One region of the Pseudoalteromonas sp. SR41-7 genome, then DNA from elsewhere that is predicted to be linked to it. Evidence: predicted binding sites of a transcription regulator. Region 1 holds the regulator's gene; each other region holds the start of a gene.
What was found. Region 1 encodes LexA, which represses DNA repair genes until DNA is damaged. Its sites were predicted from a motif close to TACTGTATNNNNATACAGTA; they were not measured.
Positions count from the first base shown of each region.

Region 1 (10,066 bases):
CATAAAATTAATTAATGATTGCTGGCTTTGGGTGCTCAGCATATTCAAGTCGATAGATTGGATTCTTGTAGGTAAGTCGTTATTTGTCGTTTTATCTTCAAGCGTAAAGCTACTTAAGTTATTTTCTTTTATTTGCGCTTTAAGAATAAAAACACCTGTAGGCAGAGTAACCTTTGGCAGTGCATCTCTAGATATAGGCGCTTTTACCCATCCTAAATTAACTAAAATCACTTTTTCTTCGGTGTCTGGCTTTAGTAAAGCAAGTAGGTCGTACCCTACTTGTCCGTTATAAACTTGATTATCTAAAAGCCAATATTGGTTTTGTACAAACCGCCCTTTTAACTCAACCAATACACCAGTTTTGTTCCAGCTATCAGGTAAGTTAAGTAATTGAGACCAGCTCATCACACCACGAGTCTGTTGCTTAGCAATGGCGGTTAGTTGTTGCTGCTTTTGCTCACCTCGCTCCAACTGCCAAAACCCCAATCGCACACACACAAGTACAACAACCACAACCATACAAAGTGTGATTAGTGAGCTAAGCTTTTGTTTGTGCCATAAAACTAACTGCATAAAGGGTCAACTCAGTGATTATTAAAATTATTATCGTACTGTTGTTAATATTTATACTTTTTAACTTATTTAGAGCATTGTTTATTATGGTGTCAGGGAAAACAGGGGGACGACCTATGTCTCACTTTTTAGGTCGTCGCGTATTGTTTTCGTTCGTTGTTTTAATTGTTGTTATTGCAGCGCTTAAACTTGGTTTTATTAAAGCGAATAATTCGCCAATAAACGCTACAGCACATATACAAATACAAACAAACACAGCCACACCACATCAACAAAGTGCCAATACCAAGCAGCTGCTTGAAAAGCAAAGTGCTTATCTTTAGTAAAGTGCCCTTTTAATATCCGTAAAAATATTACAAATAAAAGTACGGTTCCTAGCGTTACATGCATGCCATGAAAACCAGTCAATAAAAAAAACGTATTACCGTAAATACCCGCATCTAGCGTTAGATTAAGGTCATTATATGCATGCATGTACTCCTCAACTTGCAGCCCTAAAAAGCAAACACCCAGTAAAATAGTAGCGCCTAAAAAAACCTTAAGTGGAGTACGTTTATTGTTTTCCATCGCTACGTGGGCAAAATGTAAAGTAACTGAGGAAGTAAGCAGTATTAAGGTATTTATAAGTGGTAAGCCTTGCCAGCCCATAGCCTGAGTAGTTTCGCCAGCAGGTGTTGAAACTAGCGGCCAAACAGCTTCAAAAGTTGGCCATAAAACCTCGTTAGTCATTGCATTATTGCCTGCACCTCCAAGCCAAGGTACCGACAATACCCGTGCATAAAAAAGCGCACCAAAAAAGGCCATAAAAAACATAACTTCAGAAAAAATAAACCAGCTCATACCTTGTCTAAAAGAGCGATCCATTTGTGCTGAGTACAAACCTTGGTCTGACTCACTAATTACATTTTTAAACCAGCTAAACAACATATACACAAGCACAGCAATACCGGCATAAAGCAGATAAACCCCGCTACCACCTTCTTTACCTACACTCATAACAGTCAAGCCTGCCCCTACTGCAATAAAAAACAATGCAACTGCACCTACAATAGGCCACGGGCTTTGCTCAGGTACGTAATAATGCTCATATTCTTGATTCATTTTATTTACTCCTAGTTTCACACTAGTTTAAAAAGCTAGTTATTACTTGCCACCAGCTGTTCACTAATATCAAATACGGTATAAGATAAAGTTAATTCTTCAATGTCGCTTGGCAATGCGGTATCAACATAAAAAAGTAATTTAAATTCAAGCTCTTCCCCTGCTTTTAGAGGTTGCTGATCAAAGCAAAAACAAGCTATTTTATGTAAATACTTTGCCGCTTTACCTGGCGAGACTGATGGTACAGCCTGCATTACTTTATCTAGATTGCTGTTATTTTTAGCACTAAACATTACTTCACGCATTGCACCGGGTTTTACCACTACACTGTATTCTTTTGATTTAACTTTAAACGGTGCACCACTTTGTGCGTGAGTAGTAAAGCTAACGCCAACTTCTCGGTTTTGTACTATTTGTGTACTTTGCTCTGCTTGCTCAAGCGAAGGCTTTCCATTAAGCCCTGTTACATCACAAAACACGTCATACAAAGGTACTAAAGCAAAGGCAAAGGCAAACATGCCTATGCAAATAAGTACCAAACGTTTGAGTAGCGGTGCATGTGTCATTACTTAATAACCGGCGGCGTAGAAAAAGTATGATATGGCGCTGGAGAGTCAACTTCCCACTCAAGGCCTTCTGCCCCTTCCCATACTTTTGCAGGCACTTTATCACCGCCACGCGCGCATTTAATTACCACAGCTACAAACAACAATTGCGATAAACCAAAGGCAAACCCACCAATACTTATGATTGCGTTAAAGTCGGCAAATTGAAGAGCGTAATCGGGAATTCGACGCGGCATACCAGCAAGCCCTACAAAATGCATAGGAAAAAACAGTACGTTCACGCTCACCAGCGATAGCCAAAAATGCCATTTAGCCAATGTGATATTAAACATATTGCCCGTCCACTTGGGCAGCCAGTAATAAGCCCCCGCCATTATCGAAAATACAGCCCCTGTTACTAATACATAATGAAAGTGCGCCACTACAAAATAAGTATCGTGATATTGAAAATCAGCAGGTGTAATTGCCAGCATCAATCCCGAAAAACCACCCAAGGTAAACAGCACAATAAACGCAATACTAAAAAGCATTGGCACTTCAAAAGTTATTGAGCCTTTCCACATTGTGGCAACCCAATTAAATACTTTTACTCCTGTAGGTACCGATATAAGCATGGTCGCGTACATAAAAAACAACTCGCCAGCGACCGGCATCCCAGTGGTAAACATATGATGAGCCCATACAATAAAGCTCAATAGTGCTATGGAGGATGTGGCGTATACCATTGAGGCATAGCCAAAAAGTTTTTTACGAGAAAAGGTAGGTACTATTGTAGATATAATGCCAAAGGCAGGAAGAATCATTATGTATACTTCGGGGTGACCAAAAAACCAAAAAATGTGTTGGAACATCACCGGGTCGCCACCGCCTGCGGCATCAAAAAAGCTGGTCGCAAAATACTTATCGGTAAGTACCATAGTGACAGCCCCTGCAAGCACTGGCATTACGGCTATTAATAAAAAGGCAGTAATTAACCACGTCCATACAAATAAGGGCAACTTCATCCATGTCATGCCTGGGGCACGTAAGTTCACTATGGTTACAATCACATTGATTGCGCCCATTATTGAGCTAATTCCCATAATATGTACGGCAAATACAAACAATGCAGTATTATCATTACTGTATGTTGTGGACAGTGGTGCATAAAAAGTCCAACCAAATGCAGGACCCCCACCAGGCATAAATAACGATGCCAATAGGATTAAAAACGCAAACGGTAAAATCCAAAAGCTCCAGTTATTCATTCTTGGCAATGCCATATCTGGCGCGCCAATCATGAGTGGTATCATCCAGTTAGCAAGGCCTGTAAAGGCGGGCATAACCGCACCAAACACCATAATTAAACCATGCACTGTGGTCATTTGATTAAAAAAGTGAGGGTCGACCAACTGTAAACCTGGTTGAAATAATTCAGCCCTGATCACCATGGCCATTGCGCCACCAATTAAGAACATGGTCAGCGAAAAAATTAAATATAAACTACCTATATCTTTATGATTAGTTGTGTAAAGCCAGCGTTTAAAACCTTTAGCTGGGTGATGAGCATGATGAGCTTCATTGGCGTTAGGTTGTTCTACTATGCTACTCATTAGTTCGCCTCCACTTTGGCATCAAGTGCTGTCTGTATTTGACTCGGTTGAATAACATCACCCGTATCATTACCCCACGCATTACGTTTATAAGTAATAACCGCAGCTAATTGCTTTATAGATAACTGCTTGGCAAAAGCTTGCATTGCCGTACCGGGTCGTCCATGGATAACTACATCAATGTGATCTTTTATATCGCCAAGCACTATCGGGCTGCCTTTAAGTGCAGGAAATACGCCCGGTAACCCCATGCCAGTAGGTTGATGACATGCAGCACAATTAGCCATATATACTTGTTCGCCTAAAGTCATTAACTCTTCTTTTGGGAGGGTTTTATCAAGTAATGCAGCATCTGCTAATGCTGCTTTTTGTTTAGCCTGCTTTGCATCTGTAAGCCATGTTTTAAAATCAGCCTCAGATTTAGCGACCACCACAACGGGCATAAAGCCATGGTCTTTACCACACAACTCAGCACATTGGCCTCGGTAAGTACCTTCTTCGTTTATGTTCGTCCATGTTTCGTTTATAAAGCCGGGGTTCGCATCTTTTTTAACTGCAAAATCAGGTACCCACCAAGAGTGAATAACATCGTCAGAAGTCATTAAAAATCGTACTTTTTGATTTATTGGCAGTACAAGAGGCTTATCAACCTCAAGTAAGTAGTTAGGATTTTTATCTGCAAGATTCGCGATTTCATCTTGCGGGGTAGATAAAATAGAGTAGAACTCTACATCTTCACCCATATATTCATAATGCCATTTCCATTGCGAACCCGTAATTTTAATAGTGAGATCAGCTTTGCTGGCATCTTCCATTGCAATTAGGGTTTTAGTGGCTGGTACTGCCATAGCAATTAAAATAACAAACGGAATTGCAGTCCAAAGTATTTCTACTTTAGTGCTTTCGTGAAATTGGGCAGGTACAGCCCCTTTAGATTTACGGTGATGAATAAGTGCCCAAAACATAATTGCGAACACTATCACCCCAATCACACAACATATTATAAATATGGTCATGTGCAGCTGATATACATTATTGCTTATATCGGTTACGCCTTTGCGCATATTGTATTGGCTGTTAGCCAAAACTGGGTGCGAAAAAACACATAATATAAGCCACAAGGTAGAGGTCAGTTTACCCATGTGACGGCTCCTTTGATGCTATTGCGAATGCAAAGCGAAGAGGCATACGGCTTAAACGCCAATTCGTTATTTTTATTTTTTTAGCCAATCTTATTTAATATTGATTGGTTTTGCTGCGCCAACAACGAGTTTGTGTATATTGTGTGTTCTCAAAACTAAAAAGCTGTGAGTTATTATTAGCTCAGCACATTAACAATTAGCTAAAAAACGAACAACAAGCAAGTTTTAGTATAAAAAACAATCAGGTGATATTGAATAATTAATAAAAATCGGTAATCAACTGGGCAACAGGAAGTTCAAAATATGAGCAAAACAAAGGGTTTAACGCATTCGGAGGGGGAAATATAAGTGCAAAAAAGTTTACAGCTTAAATAGTCAGTGGGCTGTTTACGCCCTATTTTTTAGTACAAATTTTAAAACAAAAATGCGTACTAATTAGTACGCATTTATAAAACTGCTTGTTTAAAAGCTATTTTTAAAGTCACATCCAATCAGCGTTTCTTATAACGCCAACGGCTAAGCCTTCAATATTAAAAGACTCATTCTCAAGATCTACTTCAATAGAGTCAAAATCGTCGTTTTCAGCATGAAGTAATACTTTACGACCCGCTTTCTCAAGACGTTTTACAGTTACGTCTTCGTCTAGGCGAGCAACAACAACTTGTCCATTTTCAGCGGTTTGAGTACGATGTACAGCAAGTAAATCACCATCCATAATACCAATATCTTTCATGCTCATACCGTTAACGCGTAGTAAAAAATCTGCAGCCGGTTTAAACATTAATGGATCGATTTTGCAGTGACTTTCAACGTGCTCTTGCGCCAAAATAGGTGAACCAGCAGCAACACGCCCTATAAGCGGTAAACCTAATTGTTCTGGCTCTTCTTCTTCAATTAATTGAATACCACGGCTTGCACCTGGTTTCATTTTAATTGCGCCTTTTTTAGCAAGTGCTTTTAAATGTTCTTCAGCAGCATTGGCACTTTTAAAACCTAATGTTTGCGCTATTTCAGCACGTGTAGGAGGCATACCAGTGTCTTTAATAAAAACTTTAATTAGTTCGAGTATTTGAGCTTGGCGGTTCGTTAATGGTCGCATACAACTGGTTTTCCATACAGTACATTTAACTGTGAGTATATACAGTTAAATAAAAATCGCAAATTTAAATTAAGCCTTAAAATAGCTAAAGTAATTTCACTTGTGTACATTTTAGGGATATAACTAAAGCTAAGTTTATAAATGATTAAAAATGCAAAGGAGACATTATGAGTATTTGGTACCAGCCCATCACCTTAGAGCTGTGCAAGCAGTTAGAACAAGGCATTAATGGCCAAGGAACATTAATGAAAACTATGGGGATAGAAGTCACAGAAATTGGCGATGATTATTTGGTTGCCACAATGCCGGCAATTCCTGAGCATCATAACCCAATGGGGATGGTTCACGGCGGTGCTAACGTTGTACTTGCCGAAACAGTTGCCAGCTATGCCGCTAACTTTGTTGTCGATTTTACTAAATTTTACTGTGTAGGACAGGAGATTAGCGCAAGTCATTTAAAAGCATCTCGCAACGGCACTTTAACAGCAACGGCAAGAGCGTTTCATATTGGCAAACGTAGTTCAGTGTGGGAAATAAAAATTACAAATAGCCGCAATGAGCTGTGCTGCGTATCAAAAATGACCGCAGCAGTCGTAGAGCGAAGATAGTTACTTTTCGATTGGGTAAATGGTAATTTCCATACCCGCACCAATCGCAGATATACGCAATAATGTATCTGCATCTAAGGCTTGATTAAAGCACTTAGGAGAAGTCCCTGATTCAAAACCAATATCAAACGTTCTACGTGAACAGCTTAACCATTGCTTTAGCGCGTTACGCGAACACGATTCAATAAGCTCACATATATGGTTTATGGCTTTATCAGGTGTGCTCACCTCACCTGTAGCTTCAATACGCGCTAGTTGACGGTATTCGTCTTTGTCATAATGTAAAATCGTCGCGACTTTTTTCAAGTCCGCCACTAGCAAACTAATATCTTGCTTTGATTCAAGCTCAAGATCTACATTTAAAAATTGAATTTCCGACATCGTTTCGTATTTATCCTCTAATAATTTCATTGCAAACTTTAACGCAGTTTTACCGTTATACCAAATCAACTATGCCCTAATAACCACTTTATATGGATATTTCGCAGCTTTTAAGTATTTTTTAGCATTTAAAGCTAGCTGGATATCAAACATCCAGCTCAATTAAACAGATAAGTCATGTTAGGAATTTAAGTGTAATCTTTTTTATTTTTAAATGATTACAGTAAGCTATAGTTTAAACTGCGACAAAATGTCGCAGTAACTTATCCCATTAATGTAATAAACTAGCCTCTAAAAATAATAAGACTAAAACATGAATAAAAAAATATTTAAACATGCTCGCAAGTTACATAAATGGTTAGGATATTTATTAGCACTACAAATTTTAGCATGGTTACTAGGTGGTTTAATTATGAGTGCAATCCCTCTTGATAAAGTTCATGGGGAGCATCTTGCAACACGTACTCTTAATAACCCATTTACGCAGGCTGATTATGTTGCCTCCCTTGACGATATTGCCTCTCAGGTGGTTAATCCAACACAAATAATTTTTGAGAACTTCTTAACTACACCACTTATTACTGTCTTTAGTAATAACGAGCAGCAAAGCTTCAATGGAATAACAGGCCGACCATTTGAACCGCCAACTAAAATACAAATTACCGCAAATGCTAAAGCACACTTACTTATTGACGCTCAAGTAACAAGCGCTGTACTACTAAAGCAAGGTATGCGAGAAGTTGGATATAAAACCAATGTTTGGCAGGTACAATTTGACGACACATTTAACACAACACTGTACTTGTCAGAAAATAACGGCAAAGTTGTTACCGTTCGCAGCACGCTATGGCGAATATTCGACTTTTTTTGGATGTTACATATTATGGATTACGATGAGCGAGAGGATTTTAATAATCCACTGCTTATTAGCTTTTCAGCAACCAGTGTACTTTTTTGTTTAAGTGGAATATTACTACTTATACAAAATATACGACTAAAACGATTTATCCGAATTAAAAATAAGAATAAATCAAAGTAGTCATATTGGTTTTTGAAAGCTAGCGCCCACTTATCAAAGAGTAAATAAGCCTAGGGCTTATTTTATTCCAAGTGCTTAAATCGACTCAAATGTCGCTTTAACATTTCGTTTTCGAAAATCAACTCATCACGCTCATCCAGCAATTGTAAAACTAAAGCTATTGCCGACCAATCTAACGAAAAGTCATGTTGGATACGGGCCGCTTTTTTAACTAAGGTCACTGCAGATACCGTAAATTGCCACTGCGTAACATGATCCCCCTCAATTGGAACCGCAATATTATGCTCAACTAGCTCATATAAAATTGCTTCGCTAATATCACTGCTCAAACATAGCTCTTTGCTAGTAAGTAAATCGTCTTTTTGTGTCACGATAATTTGCATTATGGCTTGCTCCAGTTATTACGGGGATCAAAGTGAGCTTTTTTGGCTAATTCTTCCCACAGTTTTTTACTGGCATCATCAACAGATGTTGGATTAACAATTTTAAGCACAGCAAATAAATCACCTTTAGCTTTTTTACTCATTAATCCCTTACCTTTAATACGCAAGCGTTGACCAGACTGACTATTAGAAGGAATAGTTAATTGGATGTTTCCTGTCAACGTAGGTAAATTTAGCTTTGTACCAAGAGCCGCTTCCCATGGTGCAAGAGGGACAACTATATTTAGGTTATGACCTTCAACATCAAATAATGGGTGAGGCACTAAACTAATTTGTAAATACAAGTCGCCATTTTGCCCATTAGCTGACCCTAATCCGCCTTGCCCTTTTAGTCGAATTCGCTCGCCATTTACTGAGCCTGCAGGAATTTTCACTTTAAGTGATTTTTTAATTTCAGTGACACGGCCACTGCTGTCTCGCTGCGGTAACATAAACTCAACAGGCTTAACGGTATCAACTAAAGTCTCTTCAAGAAAAATTGGGAACTCTATTTCCACATCTTGTCCTTTTTGCGCGCGAGCGGCGTTACTTCTGCTCTGCCCGGAACGATCGAATCCACCAGCTCCGCCAAACATTGAATTAATAAAGTCAGAAAACTCTTGGTCGGTTTGAGGATCGCTTTGCTGATAATTACTTTGCGAAGAGGCATTGTTACCACAATAATGGCCTTGCTGTTGACGAGCACGATTTTGTTGGTGACGACGTAACTCGTCGTATTTAGTGCGTTCTTCTTTGTTATGGATGACTTCGTAAGCTTCTGCTATTTCTTTAAACTTATCTTCTGCTTGAGGCTCTTTGCTTACATCTGGGTGATATTTTCTGGCTAACTTTTTATAAGCTACTTTAACCGCTTTATCATCTGCATCAGGCGATATTCCAAGCACTGCATAATAATCAACAAATTTCATTTGCAATCCAAATCCTCATATTGAGTAAGCTTTAAGCATACTCCTTAACGGGTAACCTTGTGTGGTTAAAATACGATAAATAGTGAGAAATAAATGAATAGTGAAAATAACTTTGAGTAAAAAATTAATCAGGCACTTTTTATTAATATAAGCGTAGGCCTTAAGTTAACTTTATCTTTTATCTTCAAGGCTTTAAACTGCCTATTCCTGTAGTTCACATTTGTGATGGATATGACTCGATTTATTCTGGCCTTATTGGCTTGTTGTGTGTGCGTTTCGGTATCAGCCGAACAATTTACCCGTTTTTCAACGGCTAAAAGACATTTAATTAAAACCCTACCTGACAACGCCAAAAGCATTTACTGCGGCTGTGATATTAAAAAAGAAGGCAAAAAACTCGTTCCTGACCCGTCTAACTGTGGTTACATTCCTCGAAATACCCTTACCCGCTCAGGTAAAGTAAATGTGCGAGCACTACGCATTGAGTGGGAGCACATTGTTCCGGCGTGGGAATTTGGTCACCAGCTACAATGCTGGCAAGATGGCGGGCGTAAAAACTGCCGTAAAGTAAGTGCTAAATTTAGAAAAATGGAAGCTGATATAAATAACTTAGC
Region 1 is NZ_JACJEF010000019.1:10,238-20,303, reverse strand. Features, by position in the region: gene H5092_RS18520 (SURF1 family protein) at 1-573, opposite strand, end outside; gene H5092_RS20845 (DUF2909 domain-containing protein) at 588-896, shown strand; gene H5092_RS18510 (cytochrome c oxidase subunit 3) at 799-1,674, opposite strand; gene H5092_RS18505 (cytochrome c oxidase assembly protein) at 1,710-2,240, opposite strand; gene ctaD (cytochrome c oxidase subunit I) at 2,240-3,832, opposite strand; gene coxB (cytochrome c oxidase subunit II) at 3,832-4,974, opposite strand; gene lexA (transcriptional repressor LexA) at 5,456-6,073, opposite strand; gene H5092_RS18485 (PaaI family thioesterase) at 6,241-6,681, shown strand; gene H5092_RS18480 (hypothetical protein) at 6,682-7,062, opposite strand; gene H5092_RS18475 (hypothetical protein) at 7,376-8,101, shown strand; gene H5092_RS18470 (chaperone modulator CbpM) at 8,164-8,484, opposite strand; gene H5092_RS18465 (DnaJ C-terminal domain-containing protein) at 8,484-9,452, opposite strand; gene H5092_RS18460 (endonuclease) at 9,684-10,066, shown strand, end outside.

Region 2 (10,066 bases), on a different contig from region 1:
CTTTTTCATAACGCTTTCCATACTCTCATCTAAAATAGCATCCATAAGAGACATCATACCGGTTAAAAATGCCATGCCGGTATCTTTAAATTGTCCATGGGATATAGCGAGTAACTCACCAAAACGAGCGCGCGTAAGCGATAGCCTAATTAGCTCTACAGGTTTATCTGCTGATACTTGTGCTGCAAATAATAATGATAATAGTTTTTTAATTTCGTTAGCGCCAAGCACTATAAGGGCTTGCTTAATGGTACTTATTTCAGCACGCCTTGCAAAGGCAGCAGAATTTGAATACCTAAGTAATTTGTAAGATAGGTTTACATCACGCTCAAACACATCAGTGATTTTTTTAAGATCCATATCAACGCTTGATGTTTCGTAAAGTAATTCAGCTAATGCCATTTCTGAAGGCGGTAGAGCCTTACTTTGTACCATTTCCGGTTTGGAGAAGAAAAATCCTTGGAAATAATCAAAACCAAGCTCTAGAGCTTGTTGGTAAATTTCATAGGTTTCTACTTTTTCGGCAAGTAACTTAATATGCGAGTGCAGTTTTAAATCATTAAGAACCGTTTTTATTGTATCTATATCAGATGCTAAAAAGTCTATTTTAATAATATCAATAAATGGATAAAAGTGGCGCCAAACAGGCTGATGAATATAGTCATCAAGAGCAATAGTGTAACCTTTATCTTTTAGATCTTTCACTATGGCTAATAATCGCTTCCCAGGTTGCACAGTTTCAAGGATTTCTACAACTACAGTATCTTTGCCCAGTAGTGTTGGGTAGCCCTTTGATAGCGTTTCTAGGGTGAAATTTATATAGGCGGGTTTATTGTCGGTTAAATCTTCTAAGCCGAAATTAAACTGACTACCTTCAATTAGTCGTGTAGTTGCCTCGTCACCGTCTATATCGGGAAATACGTTATCAACGCCATCGCGAAATAAAAGTTCATATCCGATGAGCTTTTTATCTCTGTCTAAAATAGGTTGGCGTGCAGCGTAAAAATACATAAACAGTTCCGTAAGAGTAATCTAATTAGTTATTGTAATAATATATGGCAAAAGACTCAAAATAGCATTACGTATATTTGCTAGATTAATAAATTATCATTAAAAATTAAGGTCTTTCTAGTATTTAATTTATTATATTTCACCAATTCGCTTTAAAATTATTCAACATGAGTATTTTTGTATCAGGTGAGGGCAACAAGTTGGAGATTTTATTATCAAGCATGATATAGTCAGCGAGAATGGTTTTTACCCCAATAGTGTCTTAACTATAAAATTTTAAGAGTCATTATTTGGATTAAAGCCTATTATTAATAATTATGCGGAGGCTAATTTGGAAACAGGAATGATTATTTCACTAGCATTATATTTTATTGTAATGTTAGGTATCGGACTATATGCATATAAGCAATCTACTGACGATGTATCTGGTTACATGTTAGGTGGACGAAATCTATCTCCAAGTGTAGCTGCACTGTCTGCAGGTGCATCTGATATGAGTGGCTGGATTTTAATGGGCCTACCTGGTGCGATGTTTGTTACTGGTTTTAGTAGTACATGGATAGCAATTGGCTTGGTGATTGGTGCTTGGTTAAACTATCTGTTAGTTGCACCGAGATTACGTGTTTACACTGAAAAAGCAAATGACTCTATAACCATCCCAGACTACTTTTCAAATCGCTTCAATGATAAATCCAACCTATTACGTGTTGTATCAGCTGTGGTAATTATTGTTTTCTTTACTCTTTATACTTCATCTGGTGTTGTCGCTGGTGGTAAATTGTTTGAAAGCTCATTTGGTTTAACTTATGAAATGGGTTTATACATTACAACGGGCGTAGTTGTTTTATATACCTTGTTTGGTGGTTTTTTAGCTGTAAGCTTAACTGACTTTGTGCAAGGTTGTATTATGTTCATTGCACTTATTCTAGTACCAACGGTTGCATACTCTTTGCTTGAACAACCTTTAGAATCAACTTTACATAGCGTAAATCCAGATATGCTTAACTGGATTGGTGCAGGTTCTGCATTAGGTATTATTTCTGCAATGGCTTGGGGTTTAGGTTATTTTGGCCAACCACATATCATTGTTCGTTTTATGTCGGTACGTAGTGTTAAAGATATGCCTAAAGCACGCCGTATTGGTATGACATGGATGATTGTTGCTGCCATTGGTGCTGTTGGTACTGGTATATTTGGTGCAGCTTATACTTATGAGAACAACATTGTAGTTGAAGACCCTGAAACAATTTTCTTAATTCTTTCTGAGTTGCTGTTCCACCCACTTATTGCTGGCTTTTTACTTGCTGCAATTTTGGCTGCGATTATGAGTACTATCTCATCTCAATTATTGGTTAGTTCAAGTTCATTAACAGAAGATTTCTATAAAACATTCTTACGTAAAGATGCCAGTGATAAAGAGCTAGTTGCTGTTGGCCGTATAAGTGTTGCCGTAGTTGCTATGTTCGCTATTTATTTAGCTTACGACAGAGATAGCTCTATTTTAGACCTAGTAAGTAATGCGTGGGCTGGCTTTGGTGCTGCGTTTGGACCACTTGTATTGTTTAGCCTTTATTGGAAACGCATGAACTTTGCTGGTGCGTTAGCTGGTATGTTAGTAGGCGCATTTACTGTGCTAATTTGGATATATGGACCATTTACTATCAATGGTGAAAGCTTAAGTAGCTTTATGTACGAAATAGTACCGGGCTTTATTTTAGCGAGTATTGCAATTGTTGTTGTTAGCTTAGTAACAAAAGAGCCTGAGCAAAACATCACTGCTTTATTTGATGAAGTAGAAAAAGAGCTTTAATTAGCAATTACTACTTATTTTAAAGTGAGTAGTAATTAATACCAATCCGCAATAATACTTAATCATTTTGCGGGGCTAAACGTGTTGCTACCGGCGTTAAAAAATTCTCATTTAGTACAACTAAATATCGAATTTTTGCCTAGCTATCAACACGTTTTTCCACCCTAAAGAGATCATTTAATTAAGCGAATTAGTATAATAAAAAAGGGAGCAACTTAGTTGCTCCCTTTTTTATTTAGTTTGTCCCGTTCGAGGAGGGAACACTCTATGAATTAACTTACTTTTTTATCGTTGTTATCTTCAATTGATGCAACGTTATCTGACTTTTTACTTTTTGCTGGCGCTTTGGTAACAGCTGGATCTTTGCCACCTTTTAATATGGTCATAAAATCATCTTTGCTTTTCGCTATTTCTAAAGCAAGTGATTCAATTTGTTGCTCACTAAGCGGTACGTCTACCTTTTCTAGCATCAGCTCAAGTGATTCTGCTATATCGAGCATCTTGTCATAAGCATCAGCTTCTTTTTTGGTAGTAAACGTCATACGCTCGACTCCGTTTCGTTCTACAACATATTTAACAACAACAGCCATGATTTCTCCTGCAAAATTGCTTGGCACCGTGGTTTTTAAAAAACCATTAGATTACTGTTTTTATGTACAGTAATGGTTTGTAAGTAAATTTGCAAGCGCGAAGTATTAATTTTTAGGTGTCTTAAATTTGACAAAAAACGGTAACTTTACTTTAGTTAAGCAATCACTTTGTTGTACCAGCTGCATTTTCAGGATTTCGGATCATAGTGATAATGCGTTTAGGTACACTTTAAGTGATGAACTTTACAGTTCCTTATTTATTGATTTCCTGAGCAATACTCAAAATTAAGAAAAGAAGAATAAGGGCAAGTTTAATGAAAACGTTAAAAAATTTACTCATCATAAGTTTATTATGTTTACTACCCGCGACTACCGCGTATGCACAATTATCAGAAGTAACTAAGCAAATGCCTCAAGCTGAGACAATTAGTATAAATAATGCTGATGCAGAGATGCTTGCTAAGTTACCTGGTATAGGTAAGAAAAAAGCGCAGGCAATTGTGGATTATCGTGAAGAAAATGGCGAATTTAAAAGCGTTAGTGATTTATCGCAAGTTAAAGGGATTGGCAAAAAGCTTTTAGCTAAATTAGAGGGGAAACTTACACTTTAATATTTCTAAATAGTAATCAGGGTGCTAGGCGCCCTGATTAAATTGTTTTAGTGCATCGCTTAAGTGCTTTTTAGCAAAGTTAATTTCAATAGGTGTAGTTAATAGTGGATAGCACAATCCGCCAAGTATCAAAAATGGTATTAATATCCAACCTTTAAATACAGTGAATATTAAAAATAGTGGGCTAAGTAATAGCAGTTTTATAATACGCAATAGAACTTTATCAGTTGGCGATAGCTGACTTAATGCAAGCGCAATTACGTCTTGACGCTGGCGTACTTTTAAATGCTTAAGCTGGTCTAATTGGCTTGAAAAAAATGTAAACATATCAAATCGACTTTTTAATTGATAAACGGGCAATAATTATAATAAATAGCGTTAGTGAGAAAATCCCAAATATCACTTCCATCCAAGCAGGCATGCTCATGCCAACAAACTGCCAATCTATATTTCCACAATCCCCGGTAGCTTGAAAAAAGCTAGGTATCCATTCATGTAGTGGCATAAATGATGGGAAATTTGGTTCAAACTCGCAGCTAAATGCAAAAGGGTCTGTGGTGGTCTGCATATCAATATGTTCGCGAGCAATTAAGTATCCCCAAACACTCGATATTCCCCAAATAACATACGCTATCATACGCACAGTTTTACTTTGTGGTTTACTTGAGCCTACAATCCCTGCGCCTAATAACCCCAATACTGCAGTGCGTTGATATATACACATTATGCAAGGCGCTAACCCCATTTTGTATTGAAAGAAAAGAGCGGTAACTTCAAGTAAAAAAACGATAGCTGTAAATAAAAGCCACGGGGTTCGTTGGGTAGGTAATTGTGCAAGCCAGTTCATAAAAATTCCGCGTTTTAATAGGACGTTAGATTATGACGTAGGATAAAGTATGCAGCAACAAAAAGGAAAAAAAAGCTACCGAAGTCGCTTTTTATAAGATGAAATTAATGACTACTCAATTCAGCCTTAGCAAAGGTTAAATGACGTTCTATTATTTTCCCATCGATACATAAGCTCAGTTATATTGCTTACTTATACTAAGGTGATGCATCATCTAAAGAATTTTTTATGGTTGCACTTTTTTGTACTTTTTCTTATGGCAAGTGCGGGATAAGTTAATTAAGCTCAGGCGCTGCGTAAATAAAAATATCTCCATAATAACAATGTACCTACAATGAATATTACTCTAGATATTCATGCATTGTAGCTAAATTAGAGAAACCCAAATTTAATTATTTATTAATTTTAAATTTCTACCCATTTGCTTTATTAATATATATTACTTTACTTGTTAGTTGTGCTTCGTCTGGTACAATCAGTCAGTTATTCGTGTAAAACGATGAGTGTTGATTAATTCGAGTGGGAACTGGATGAGAATTTTTAAAGCGAAAAGCCCAGCAGGATTTGCTGAAGAATATATAGTTGAGTCCATTTGGAACGGCGATTTCCCTCCAGGTTCAATTTTACCTGCCGAGCGAGAACTTTCAGAGTTAATTGGTGTTACAAGAACAACCTTGAGAGAAGTATTACAGCGTTTAGCACGTGATGGTTGGCTAACAATTCAGCATGGTAAACCTACAAAAGTAAATAACTTTTGGGAAACGTCTGGCTTAAACATTCTTGAAACATTAGCGCGCTTAGATGAAGACAAGATGCCAGAGCTGACAGATCAGCTTTTATCTGCACGTACTAATATTAGTGCTATTTATACACGTGCTGCAATTAAGTTAAATCCTGAGCGCGTGATTGAAATTTTATCACAAAGCCATGAGCTAGAAGACACCGCTCAAGCATTTGCTGACTATGATTATAAAGTGCATCACGAATTAGCCGTTGCGGGTAATAACCGTATTTATGTATTAATACTTAATGGTTTTAGAGGCTTTTATTCAAAGATTGGTTGTCATTACTTCTCTGATGCCGGAACTCGTGAACTTGCTCGTCAGTTTTATAAAGATTTAACCATTTTGGCAGAAAATAAAGAGCATGATGGTGCTATTTCGATGATGCGTAAATACGGTCATCAAACAGGTGAGATTTGGCAAAAAATCCGTGGTGATATGCCCTCAGATATAATGGACTAAGTCTAAGCGAGAAACCTGCATTTGCAGGTTTTTTTATATCTATAAAATTTAGCGCCACCGTATATGAAATTCTAAAAAGTTTAATGTATAAACCACTTCGATATTTTTAAAATTTCTACTTAGTTACAACGCAACTTACCCTTTAAAATAGACCTATTATTTAAGCATATTAGTGCAAGTTGCAAGTGTTCGTTATTTTCGATTGCTCACATCGTTAAATGCGATTGTTCTTTTGCAGTGAATAACTTTAGAATGCCAATTAATTATATGTATGCGCTATTGGTTTTTAATTTTTAGCGCCCATATAAGTACCAGCATTGCGAAAGCAATTGAAAACAAACTCAAAATATTTGGAGAATAAAATGGGTGTATTAGTAGGCCGCCAGGCACCAGACTTTACCGCTGCAGCTGTTCTTGGTAACGGTGAAATTGTAGATAACTATAACCTTCATGAAACAATTAAAGGTAAAAAAGCAGTTATCTTCTTTTACCCACTAGATTTCACGTTTGTATGTCCTTCTGAACTTATTGCATTTGATAAGCGTTTTGAAGAGTTTCAAAAGCGTGGCGTAGAAGTAATTGGTGTTTCTATCGATTCACAATTCTCACATAACGCATGGCGTAACACTGCTGTTGCAGACGGCGGTATTGGTAAAGTTCAATACGCACTAGTTGCAGACGTTAAACACGAAATTTGTAAAGCATACGACGTTGAGCATCCAGAAGCGGGTGTTGCGTTCCGTGGTTCTTTCTTAATTGATGAAGAAGGTAACGTACGTCACCAAGTAGTGAACGATTTACCACTAGGTCGTAACATCGACGAAATGCTTCGCATGGTTGACGCGCTAGCGTTCCACACTGAGCACGGTGAAGTATGTCCTGCTGGTTGGACTGAAGGTAAAAAAGGTATGGACGCAAGCCCTGAAGGCGTTGCTAAGTTCTTATCTGAAAACGAAGGCGAGCTATAATTTAGCCCTTAGTTTTAAATAAAAAAACCGCCAATTGGCGGTTTTTTTATTTGTAGCGTTAGCTCACTTTAAAATAAGCTCGCAAAGTTAAAACGAGAAACTAACTTTAGTGTAGAAGTATCGGCCTCTAGGGTTGTGTACACCTGAGGCATAACCGTATAGATCAGCGTCGCCATCACCAATTGCAAATGGTGGCTCTTCATCAAATAAGTTATTTACACCTAGCGATACTTTAGTTGAGTCAGTAACACGATAAGATGTTTGTAAATCTACCAATGTTTGCGAATCAACCATACGTGATGTATTGCTATCAAAGTCTAAATTACCGTCAAAATCAATATCTGGGGTATCTTCAAACTCACCTACATAACTGATGTTTACGTTTGTATTAAACTCGCCAATTTCCCAGTTTGTAGAGAAAATCCAGCGGTGCTCTGGATAGCCATACTCACCGGTGTAATCGCGGCCATCTTTTTCAAATTTATCTTGGTATGCCCATTCTAAATTAAATTTCAATAAACCTAAGTCATCAAGTGAGTGATTGTAGTTAGCTGAAACATCGACCCCAGATACTTCTTGCGAAGAAACGTTTTCAAATGTGCTGTAAATTTTTTGAATTGTTCCTAAGCTATCGCCACCTGTAGGTGTTAAGCGCACACATACAGTACTATCTTGGTTATTACACTCAGAGTTATAAATTGGACCAAACTCTTGCTCATCAATTTTGTTATCTTGAGTGATGCTCCACACATCGACACTTAAACCAAACTCAGCAGAAGGCGCCCAAATAAAGCCGACATTCCATGATTCTGATTCTTCAGCTTCAAGGTCAGGGTTACCAGCAAATTCAATGTTGTAATCAAGTGCATCACAATCAAGGCCCGTTGCTTCACATCGGTATGTATCTACAAAGAATTGGCTTTCTTGAGATGGACCTAAACCAACTTGTGCCAGAGAAGGCGCTCTAAAGCCTTGTGCCCAAGAGCCACGCACTGTGATTTCATCAGTAGGCGCCCAGCGAAGAGCTACTTTAGGGTTTGTTGTTGTACCGAAGTCACTGTAGTCATCGTAACGGCCAGCAAGTTGTAGCTCTAAATTATCAGCAAGAGGGATAGAAAACTCGACATAGGCTGCGTATTGTTCACGATCTGCAGATGCAGATACAGACTCTGTGCCAAATATTAAACCACGTTGAAATTGATCATCTGGAATGTCATTAACGTCTTCTTCACGGTACTCAATACCTGCAGCCATCATTACTACATCATCGCCAAAACTAAATGCTTCACCTGTAATGTTTGCATCAAAGGAAGTCATGTGAGACTCACCACGACGCACTAAGCTTGTTGTAATACGATCAATTACAGCAGGGTCGTTGTATGTGCCACCAAATGGATTGTAGTTTCCTGCATCAATTTCTTGTTGTAAGAAATCAGTACGCACCCAACCTTGTGTTCTATCACCTGTTTGCAAAGATTTACTTCGGCCTTTTTGTACAGCGGTTTCCCAGCTCCAGTCATTAAACTCACCTCTAAGCCCTGCAACAAAGCGAAGAGTATCTGATTCAATATCCCATTGGCGTGCGCCAGCATCAACTGTACGGTAACGACCAATTTGAATGTCTTCACCAAATGGATTGTTAGGGTGGCTAGCTGGGACAGTTAAGCCTGCATCTTCATCAAGGGGAGTAGGGGCTCCGGCCGCAACAGACGTATTGTGCTGTACTGCCATTTCTAAAAAGCCCGTAATGCCATTATCAAAGTTATATTCAAATTGAGAAATAGCACCCACGCGTTCAGACGCTGGTGCGATATAACCGTAGGGGCCGTAATCAAATAAACAACTGCCGCTTGAAGTTGCATTTTCAGCAGGACAAGCCGGATCAATTGTTTTAACACCGTCTACATAAAAATATCCAGGGAAGCCACGAGATGAGCGAAAATCTTCACCACCATAAGGTGATTGATTTGCTGTACCTAAGCTGCCCATTTCATCAGAAGAAAGAGATGTATTTTTAAAGTAATCGATAATAACTGATGCGCTACTTTTCTCGCTAGTAGTACCCCATACTAAACTTGCTGTTGTTTCTTCATAATTGGGACCATCAGTACCACCGTAGCCCAAATTAACTTCAACACCGTCAATGTCTTTTTTCAAGATTACGTTTACCACACCCGCCACTGCGTCTGAGCCGTAGATAGCTGAAGCACCATCTTTTAGTATATCGATTCGCTCAATGGCAGAAACTGGGATACTGTTAATATCTACAAATGAGTTTGTGATACCTTCGGCAAATGCACTAATAGATACACGACGGCCATTGATTAGTACGAGCGTAGCATCAGCACCTAAGCCACGTAAACTAACAGCAGCAGACCCATTTGCAGTTGAATCTTGGTTGTTACCACGTGTTGAGAAAGTACCGCTACCCGCGACAGGCATTCTTTCGAGGAGTTGTTGTAGGTTGTCATAACCCATGTTCTCAATATCAGCTCTTGCGATTGATTGAACCGGAGAAGGTCCTTCGATATCTGAACGTTTGATTCGTGAGCCAGTTACTTCAATGCGCTCTACTTTGTTAGCTTCTTCAGCAGCGTAAGTTGTTGTTGTAAAACCTGCTGAAAGTGCGATTGTAGCACCTGCAATTAAGCTAGGTGTAAATGCAGTTGATTGCTTCATCCTTAAGTCCTTGTTGATATGTTATAAATTTAGTTGCTCTTTACCAATCCTTTTTAAACTGTTAAATAAATCCCATATTTAAGCGGATTGATATAACAAGCGACGACATTAATATCATGTAACTTAAGTGTTAGCAATTAGACTGAAATGTGATTTTAGTATGGTTTTTTGTGTATTTTTGGATGATTTTAAAACAGATGTTATGCGCTGAAGAAGGTTGAAATAGGCGCATATGCTTTATTTTGGAAATAACAAATACAGCCTAAATGCGAGTAATAATTAAATTAATTAATTCACAATAAAATT
Region 2 is NZ_JACJEF010000001.1:67,400-77,465, reverse strand. Features, by position in the region: gene H5092_RS00375 (EAL and HDOD domain-containing protein) at 1-1,011, opposite strand, end outside; gene putP (sodium/proline symporter PutP) at 1,343-2,821, shown strand; gene H5092_RS00365 (YebG family protein) at 3,094-3,411, opposite strand; gene H5092_RS00360 (helix-hairpin-helix domain-containing protein) at 3,726-4,022, shown strand; gene H5092_RS00355 (DUF6170 family protein) at 4,047-4,349, opposite strand; gene dsbB (disulfide bond formation protein DsbB) at 4,351-4,869, opposite strand; gene fadR (fatty acid metabolism transcriptional regulator FadR) at 5,400-6,113, shown strand; gene H5092_RS00340 (peroxiredoxin) at 6,476-7,081, shown strand; gene H5092_RS00335 (TonB-dependent receptor) at 7,169-9,760, opposite strand.
Region 2: H5092_RS00365 (YebG family protein) is a predicted target of LexA. The motif match lies at 3,464-3,483, and genes of this name have one in related genera.

Region 3 (10,066 bases), on a different contig from region 1:
ATTATCTGAGCATTTTAATGTGACAACAGCTGGAAGTGGTGAAGAAGCAATTGAAATTTGTAATGTAAATGTACCCGATATAGTCCTACTCGATATTAGTATGGGTGGAATGAGTGGTATTGATACATGTTTAAAATTAAAAAATAATACTGAAACACAGGATATCCCAGTTATTTTTGTTACATCCTTTGAAAACGAAGAAGAAGAGTGTTGGGAAGCCGGAGCTGTTGATTTTATTAAAAAGCCGATTGTAAAAGAAACACTATTTAGAAGGGTTCGTGCCCATATAACGTTAAAATTACAACACGACTTACTCAATCAAAAAGTATTTTTAGATGATTTAACTAAAGTATTCAATCGCCGTTATTTTGATGCACATTTTTCTAAAATGGAACGAAGCGCCTTACGAGAAAAAGTTGACTATGCATTATTACTCATCGATATAGATTATTTTAAGCAATACAATGATATCTATGGTCATGTGCAGGGGGATACGGTGTTAAACCTAGTAGCACAAACTATTACTAATAGTTTGCAAAGGCCAACCGATTTTGTTGCGCGTTATGGCGGCGAAGAGTTTGTAGTTGTTCTACCGCATACAAGCACTGAAGGTGCAATTTGTGTTGCTGATAAAATTAAACAGAATGTGGCCGATTTAGGAATATTACACAAATATTCAGAATATGATTTTGTGACTATTAGTATTGGCGGTGCAACCCTACAACCATACGTAAATAACAAAAACACGTTGCAGATCGCAGATGAAAAAATGTATGAGTCTAAAATGCAAGGGCGTAACAAAGTGTGTTTTTAAGTTTAGTTAGCTAATAAATCACTCTGCCACTTAAAAACACCTTTTAGGTGATAAATATTAAATAAGATTATTTATTACATGCTATGACATTTTTTGTACTTTTTATTGCTACCGCATGGGCAGTTATCATTTCTGCCTACTTTAATATCTTCAACAGGATATATAGTGCCATCTAAATAACGCCATTGAGTGTTTTCTTTACTAAACTGCGATTTTTCATGAAGCTCACAAAATAAGTTTTGATAAAAATATTGGGCTTTAAATTCTACAGTTCCAGTATCGCCATCATGGCTTGAGTCAATTAAATCAAGATTTATAAATCGACAGCTGTTAGCAAAATCATTGATTTTTTTAACCGGATTCTCAGCTTGTTTTTCTTTTGCGTAGGTTTGATAAACATATTTTGCATTTTTAATAACATAAGCGCTGAATCGTGAGCGCATAAGTTGTTCAGGAGTGTCAGCTTGCTTTACAGATAAGTGAAGCGGCTCGCAGCAATCGGCATAATTGTGCCCACTGCTGCAAAAACATAATGTGGTATTGAGTGAAGTCATAATAATAATACAGAATCTAAAACATTAGTTTAACAAGCTTATTGAGCGAGTGGTATCTCTGTTGTTTGAGCGTTTTTAGTAAAACAGTATAGTTTTGTATTCGTTTTACTTAAATCGAACGATAGATTTGTAAGTAGTTGGTTATTAACTATATCGGTCCAGGTAATTACCGCTGCAAAGTTTCCATTATGTAACGCAGAATTTAATACATACTCTAAATTTACTAGGTGCTTCTGTCTAATAACAAGTAATTTGCTTGTATCAATAGAGCATGAGTCAAGTAAAGCTTTGCTAGGTACATGATCTGGCGCAATTAGTAACGTCCATGCATTAGAGCTATTGTATTGGTGTAATACTTTTAAAAGCTCAAAGGTCGCTGAAATTTCATCTTCAATTTGGATCAAATTTACGCAATCGCTTTGCTCGTCTTGTTGGTAACTTTTAACTGTTCTTACGGTAATAGGCTGTAACATAATTTCACTCACTGGGTTTTTATACAGTATTCATATACAGTAGTTTATACAGTGCTTTCGTGCAAGCATTTTATGCTATTTATTTGTACAGTTATTCAGCCTTTGATCATTGTTTTTTATTTTTAAATCTATAATTCTTTATTAATCAACTTGTTATAGGTTTGTTTTTGAGAAGGTATTTCAAAAATAAATTTTTGAGTAATGTTTTAATTTGTGGGTTTTATACTGAGTAGGAGTATCTTTGTAACTATATACAGTATTTTTCAACACTGTATACAGTACTTATAACTTAGTTGGTTTATGTGTCTTCACTCGTGCGAGGGATCATATGAGAAAACTGGAGTTGGTGGATTTGTTCGTACAAACTTGCTGCATAACATTGAGCATCTTTAAATCGCTTAGTTTCGATATGTTTGCGTATATCTGTAACCGCTGCAGTGGCAGGTGCGTATCCTTGGCTACTCGCTAAGCTCAACCAAGCTACAGCATGAAATACACTTTGTGGCACGCCTTCACCTTTTACAAAAAATAAACCTAAATAAAACTGTGCTCTATGGTTTCCTGCCATTGCAGCAAGGCGCATCCATTTTGCAGCCAATGGAGCTTGATTATTTTTTAAATAATATAGGGCTTTATTAATAGTACTTTGCTCATCTTTTTTATTATCAATGGGCGCGGGGCTGCTTTCTGGTTGAGTAACAAAACCTAAAATGTTGTCTAGCTGTTGCTCTAAGTCTTGCTCACAAGGTGTTGTTTTAAGCATATTGGTTCATTTATTATTTTAACTACTTTAACAGTTTAGTATATAGCAAGGTAAAATGTCCTGTAAAAGATAATTTTTATGTTAAAATCTCGTCACTTTTTACTATCACAAGTTTATTATGTTTGAAGCCTTATTTAAACTCAGCGAAAATAACTCAACAGTTAAACGCGAATGCGTTGCTGGCCTAACTACCTTTATCACTATGGTATACATTGTATTTGTAAACCCGGCTATGCTTGCTGAGGCAGGTATGGACCAAGGGGCTGCATTTGTAGCTACCTGTATAGCAGCTGCGATAGGCTGTTTTATAATGGGTTTGTGGGCTAATTATCCATTAGCATTAGCGCCTGGCATGGGACTAAATGCCTTTTTTACGTATGGCGTCGTATTAGGAATGGGTTATACCTGGCAAGCCGCATTAGGGGCTGTTTTTATGTCGGGTTGTATATTTTTATTTTTAAGCTTATTTAAAGTCAGAGAATGGATTATTAATGCCATACCTCTGGTGCTCAAGCGAGCTATCGCAACAGGTATAGGTGCTTTTTTAGCCTTAATTGCCCTTAAAAATGCAGGCATTATTGTCTCAAGCCCAGCAACATTAGTGCAATTGGGCGACATTACTTCCCCAGGCCCATTATTGGCTATATTAAGCTTTTTTGTAATTGCAGCGCTTTTATACCGCGATTTTAAAAGCGGTGTACTTATTAGTATTTTATTAGTGACTGGCATTGCACTAAGTTTAGGGCTAGTTGAATATCACGGTGTTATGGCTATGCCACCATCAATAATGCCTACTTTTATGCAACTAGATTTTGCCGCCGCTTTTGATATATCAATGATGAGTGTTATTTTTGCATTCTTGTTTGTCGATCTTTTTGATACTTCGGGTACATTAGTTGCGGTCACTCAAAAAGCTGGTTTAGCTGATGAAAAAGGTAACATGCCTCGTTTAGGGCGCGCACTAAGTGCTGACAGCTCTGCAACAATTGCAGGTGCGATGCTAGGCACGTCTACGACTACATCGTATATAGAATCGGTTGCTGGTGTATCTGTTGGCGGACGTACTGGCTTAACGGCTGTAGTTGTAGGTATTTGCTTTTTACTAATGATGTTTTTTGCACCGCTTGCACAAATGGTACCGGCTTATGCTACGGCAGGTGCTATTTTATATGTCGCTGTACTGATGCTACAAAATTTAAAGTTTGTAAATTGGGATGATATGACCGATGCAATTCCTGTTACTGTAGTATTACTAATGACACCATTAACGTTTTCGATTGCGCACGGTATTGCACTTGGTTTTATATCTTATACGGCGGTTAAAGTTTTGTGTGGTAAGCAAGATCAAATCAGTATTAGTGTTTGGATATTGACAGCCTTGTTTGTTTTCAAGTTTGCATTTTTGTCTTAATGACTAACAAATAGACAAAAAAGCCTGCATAAATTTAATTTGTGCAGGCTTTTTTAATGCTTTTATAAAAGAATTACCATTTCTTTTTAGGAGCAAACAATATATCTAAGTCGTCTTGCTCTTCTTCTGTTTTCTTTTTAAGTGCGCTTGCATTAGAAGCTCTTAGTTCAACACTAATTGCTTCTAAGTAACCTTCAACTTCTTGGCGTTTTGTTGTTACATATTCATCGGTGTATGTAACTGCATTGAGCGTTGCCTGTGCTTTTTCAAAATACTGCCTTGCTGAGCCAACCATACTCGCTGAGCGGGCAGATAAGCCACGTTTTATTTGGCTTTCGATATTAATACGCAGTTGTAGTTTTTCAAGACGTTTATCTTCTAAAACAAAAACTTGGCTATCAATACGTCCTTTATTATGTTCAGAGCGTAAAATTGAGCGTAATTTTTTAATACCTTGAATTAGGCCAACAAGCTGCTTGTCATTACTCGGTAGCGTTAGGGCTTCACTGCTGTTGTCTAGAACTGCATTGGTGAGGTGCGTTTTAGCCTCACCTAAGCGGCTTTTGAGTGCTTTGGATGTTGGCGAACTAGTAACCATCGTGTTTAATGCTTCGTAAATACGGCGTTGCAATACACGGATTATATTTTCAGAAAGAGGTATATTGGCACTATTCATTAGTGCTTCTTCTGTTTCTTCTATTATAGCTTTTTGTTTTGTTAGCTCTTTGCGGCGTTCCGCTTCTTGTTTTTCTTTGTGTTGTTGTACAGCACTTACCCAAAGTGCAATCACAATCAATGCAACTATAAGCACTATTATAATAGAAACGATCATGGTGTAATTCTCGGATATATAACCTAATTATTTAATCTTACATTAAATATACGTTAACAGGGTAGCTTTGCGCCGATTAACTTAAAAAATACACCAAAAAATTGATAGGTTGAGCTCTTTATAAACCGTAGTCACCCTAAGGGCTTATAAACTAAAGCTGAATAAACATCGCTACCTCAAGCATATTTATTATGCTAGCCTTGAGCTCTAATCAGATAATTGCACACCTAAAGACCTAAAGTGATATTTTACGTAAATAACACTTGGTTTTAAGCGGTATTGCCTTTATAAATAATATGAATAATAACGTTAAAATTTGCAGCCATGAAATTACAACAACTCAGATACATCGTAGAAGTACAAAATCATAAATTAAATGTTTCAGCGACTGCTGAGAGTTTATTTACCTCGCAGCCAGGAATTTCTAAACAAGTACGCATGTTAGAAGATGAGTTGGGTGTACAAATTTTTGGTCGCAGTGGTAAACATTTAACGCATGTAACCGGTGCTGGCGAAGATATAATTAATATTTCTCGTGAAATACTCTCCAAAGTAGAAGGTATTAAAGCCGTTGCTAATGAGCATACGTTACCTGATCAAGGTAAGTTAAATATTGCCACAACACATACCCAAGCCCGTTATGCTTTGCCTAACGTTATTCAAGGGTTTATGAAAAAATACCCTGCGGTATCGCTTCATATGCACCAAGGTACTCCACAACAAATATCGGATGCTGCAGCACGCGGTGATGCCGACTTTGCTATTGCAACAGAAGCACTGCATTTGTATTCAGATTTAGTTATGTTGCCTTGTTATCATTGGAATCGCAGTATTGTTGTTGCTAAAGACCATCCGCTCGCTAAAAAGGCAAATAGTTTAACTGTTGCTGACATTGCCCAATATCCACTCATTACATATGTATTTGGTTTTACGGGCCGCTCAGAGTTAGATAAAGCATTTAGCGCACACGGACTTGAGCCACACATTGTATTTACTGCAACCGATGCTGATGTTATAAAAACATACGTACGACTGGGTTTAGGAGTTGGTGTTGTCGCTTCAATGGCGATAGATCAAGTGAGCGATACCGATTTAGTGTGTATTGATGCAAGCCACTTATTTGAAGCAAGCACGACCAAAATTGGTTTTAGAAAGGGCAGCTTTTTACGTACTTACATGTATGATTTTATTGAACGTTTTGCACCGCACTTAACTAAAGAGCGAGTAGAGCGAGCAAGTTTAATGCGTAACCAAGAGGATGTAGATAAATTATTTGCAGATATAGAGTTACCGGTTAAATAAGGTGATTACATTGAACGAACAATAAAAAAGCTGCCTATTTTAAATAGACAGCTTTTTCTTTTTATAGCGAGCTGATTAACATTCGATAATATTAACTGCTAATCCACCGCGAGCGGTTTCTTTGTATTTGGTTTTCATATCGTTGCCGGTTTCAAGCATGGTTTTAATCACTTTATCAAGTGATACCTTTTGCTCGCCACTGCCACGAATAGCTAAACGTGAGGCATTAATTGCTTTAATCGCGCCCATTGCATTACGTTCAATACACGGTACTTGTACTAAGCCACCAACAGGGTCGCACGTGAGGCCTAGATTATGTTCCATACCAATTTCTGCTGCGTTTTCTACTTGCACAACATTGCCACCAACAATTTCTGTTAATGCGCCTGCAGCCATAGAGCACGCAACGCCAACTTCACCTTGGCAACCTACTTCAGCACCCGATATAGAGGCATTCTTTTTATATAAAATACCAATAGCAGCAGCCGTTAATAAATAACGTGTGGCTATATCGCGGTCTACTTCTTTCACAAATGTGTGATAGTACATAAGTACAGCCGGTAAAATACCCGCAGCACCATTAGTTGGTGCGGTAACTACACGGCCACCTGCCGCATTTTCTTCGTTTACGGCAAGGGCAAATAAATCAACCCAGTCCATTGCACGAAGTGGGTCGTTACTGACTTCTATATTTAGTTTTAAGTATAAGCTGGGCGCACGGCGTTTTACTTTTAAGCCGCCAGGTAGGATGCCTTCGGTACGCATACCACGGTCAATACAGGCCATCATTACTTTCCAAATATGAAACAGCGTGTCTTTTATTTCATCTTCAGTGCGCAGTGTTTTTTCGTTCTTCATCATTAAGCTTGAAACACTAAGCCCTGACTCTTTACACATCTCTAGTAGCTCTTTTGCGCTACTGAAAGGGAAAGGAGCTGGGTTTTCTTCTCTAATATCAAGGGCTGCTTGTTTTTCGTTTTCAAACTCTTCATCAGTAACAATAAAGCCACCGCCAATAGAGTAATATACTTTGCTGTAAACTTTTTCGCCTTTGTTTGAGGCGATAATTTCCATTGCATTAGAGTGCTTAGGCAGCGTTTTGCGACGATGAAAAACAATAGCGCCTTGTTTTGGAAACTTAGCTTTGTGTGTTTTGTTTAGATAAATAACCTGATCTTTTTCGATGGTCGCTAAAATGTCGTCGACTAAATCTGCATCTATAGTTTCAGGGTCATAACCGGCTAAACCAAGAATTACGGCTTTACCCGATCCATGGCCAACACCTGTTTGTCCCAAAGAGCCATAAAGCTCTACTTTAATATCGGTAACATTTGCTAATAATTGTTGTTCTTGTAGGTCATTAACAAATAAGCGTGATGCGCGCATTGGGCCAACGGTGTGTGATGACGAAGGGCCAATACCAATGCTAAACATATCAAATGCACTGATCATAATGTGTGTCTCTACTTTGTTTTATCAGCACGAAGCTGCTCTTTGAACGGTCGAGCATGATAACGTGGAATTGTGATTGTGTAACTACTAATAACGAAGATTTAAACTGGTAAGGCGAGTTGTTTTGTAAAGTTTTTTATAATGCTTGCAGTCGCACCCCAAAGTAAACCATGTGGTGTTTTAAAACCTTGCAAAATAACCGTTTTCCCAAATCGTTGAAAAGGTAAGGGTTGCCAATTAGCTTCGTTATTTAACTCAGTGACCGAGAGTAAAAAGCTCGCTTGTACTTCATTATAGTCATTTTCCCAGGTGGTGCCTTTATTAAGTAAACCCACATAGGGGCTAATACTAAAACCCGTTAATGTTGAATACTCAGGTAAATGACCTAATACATTAACGTTGCTTTGGGCAATATTTAGCTCTTCTTTTAGTTCGCGAAGGGCTGTGGTGCGAAGGGTAATGTCGCTTACTTCAAACTTACCTCCGGGCAAACAAATCTCCCCAGGGTGATGGTGTAAATAAGTAGGGCGTTTACACAGTAAAATATGTGCATGATTATCTATATCAATAATTGGCAGCATAACAGCGCTAGCACGTTTTTTACGCGTGTCTTTTAACTGGTTTGGCGCAGCTGTAGGGCTTAACAGAAACCGCGCCATAATGTGTTCACTATTCAAAGCGACCTACTGTTTTAATAAAGGGAGGATTTTATTTACTTTATCGTAAGTTTCTTGATATTCCAATTCGACTTTAGAATCAGCTACTATTCCGCCACCTGCCCAGCAGTAAATTTGCGCTTTGTGGCACACCAAGGTACGAATAGTGATACTCGTATCCATATTTCCACATGCACTTAAATAACCAATTGAACCACAATAAATGCTGCGGCGATGTGGTTCTAGTTCTTCAATTATTTCCATCGCTCTAATTTTGGGCGCACCGGTGATTGAGCCACCCGGAAAAGCCGCTTTTAACTGATCGACCGCTGTTTTGCCTTCATCAAGTTCTGAGGTTACCGTGCTTACTAAATGATGCACTGCCGGAAAGCTTTCAATAGCAAAAAGGGAAGGGACGTGAACGCTGCCAGGTTTTGCCACTTTGCCTAAGTCGTTACGCAGTAAATCAACAATCATTACGTTTTCAGCGCGATCTTTAGCTGATGCTGCGAGTATTTGGGCTTGGCGTTGATCCTCCAGCGCATCCGCTTTTCGCGGCAGAGTGCCTTTAATAGGTTTGGTTTCTACAACGTTATTATTTACAGATATAAAGCGCTCAGGGGAAATTGATAAAATTGCCCCTTGAGGGTGATTTATAAAGCTCGAAAATGGCGCTTTATTTGCCTCACGCAGTTTAATATAAGCTGCCCAAGGGGAGCCTTCAAACTGAGCGTTAAAGCGCTGTGCTAAATTAATTTGGTAACAATCGCCACTTTTTAGATACTCCTCAATTTGGGCAAACTTTGCAGCGTATTCCGTTTCGCTCATATTTGATTGCCAGTCGCTGTTTAGGGCAAAGGACTGCGTATTAACTTGGGAGTTAGCGTGTGTATTTAAGTATTGCTCATAAAGCGCTAATCGATCGGTGTTTGGCTGCGATACATAAAACCAGCTTTGTTGCTGCTTGTCGTAAAGAAGGGCATCTAAGTAAAGACCAATAGCCATTTGGGGAAGATTAATATCTTCAATAGCACGAGTGGGGATGTTTTCAATTGTACGCCCTAAGTCGTAGCCAAAGTAGCCAAGCCAGCCGCCGTTAAAGGGTAAATCGTAATCGGCTTTTGTTTTAGCAAGATGCGAAAGCTCATTATTCATAATTTCAAAGCAGTTATCACTACTTTCTATATTATTTAAAAAGCTTTTATTATTTTTTACTTCAAGGGTACTTTGCGGCTCAATAGCAACAATATCAAAACGGCTGTTTATATGATTACTATTTGCAGAATCTAATAGAATTGCATAAGGCAAATGTGAAAAATGCGCAAAAACGTCAATGCAGTTTTGTGTTATGCCTAATTTAATACAATTTTTTTTATTGTTTAGCATTTACTGCCCCTTTAAGAACTGGCTCGAAACGGGCTGGGAGGGTATCATAAGTCAAATTTTTTGGCAGCACTAAGCTGCAAAAAACAGTGCAAACCACCGTCACCGGTTTGATTTAGATTACGCGACAACGCGTAACGGTAACTTAAGGAACCACTATGAGTACAATTTGTCAGCAAGACTTTATTGATAGCATTGAAGATGCATTGCAATATATTTCGTTCTATCACCCACTTGATTTTGTTCAAGCACTCGAAAAAGCGTACAACAAAGAACAAAGTAAAGCGGCTAAAGACGCCATTGCACAAATTTTAATTAACTCACGCATGTCGGCTGAAGGCAAGCGTCCACTTTGCCAAGACACCGGTATTATTACCTGTTTTGTTAAAGTAGGTATGGATGTTAAGTGGGATAAAACAGATTTAA
Region 3 is NZ_JACJEF010000009.1:1,678-11,743, forward strand. Features, by position in the region: gene H5092_RS13105 (diguanylate cyclase) at 1-814, shown strand, start outside; gene H5092_RS13110 (YchJ family protein) at 889-1,368, opposite strand; gene H5092_RS13115 (SulA-like leucine-rich domain-containing protein) at 1,407-1,841, opposite strand; gene H5092_RS13120 (tetratricopeptide repeat protein) at 2,140-2,604, opposite strand; gene H5092_RS13125 (NCS2 family permease) at 2,723-4,015, shown strand; gene H5092_RS13130 (hypothetical protein) at 4,089-4,847, opposite strand; gene cysB (HTH-type transcriptional regulator CysB) at 5,172-6,149, shown strand; gene H5092_RS13140 (L-serine ammonia-lyase) at 6,225-7,601, opposite strand; gene H5092_RS13145 (CoA pyrophosphatase) at 7,703-8,278, opposite strand; gene pabB (aminodeoxychorismate synthase component I) at 8,285-9,643, opposite strand; gene H5092_RS13155 (fumarate hydratase) at 9,799-10,066, shown strand, end outside.
Region 3: H5092_RS13115 (SulA-like leucine-rich domain-containing protein) is a predicted target of LexA. The motif match lies at 1,864-1,883, and genes of this name have one in related genera.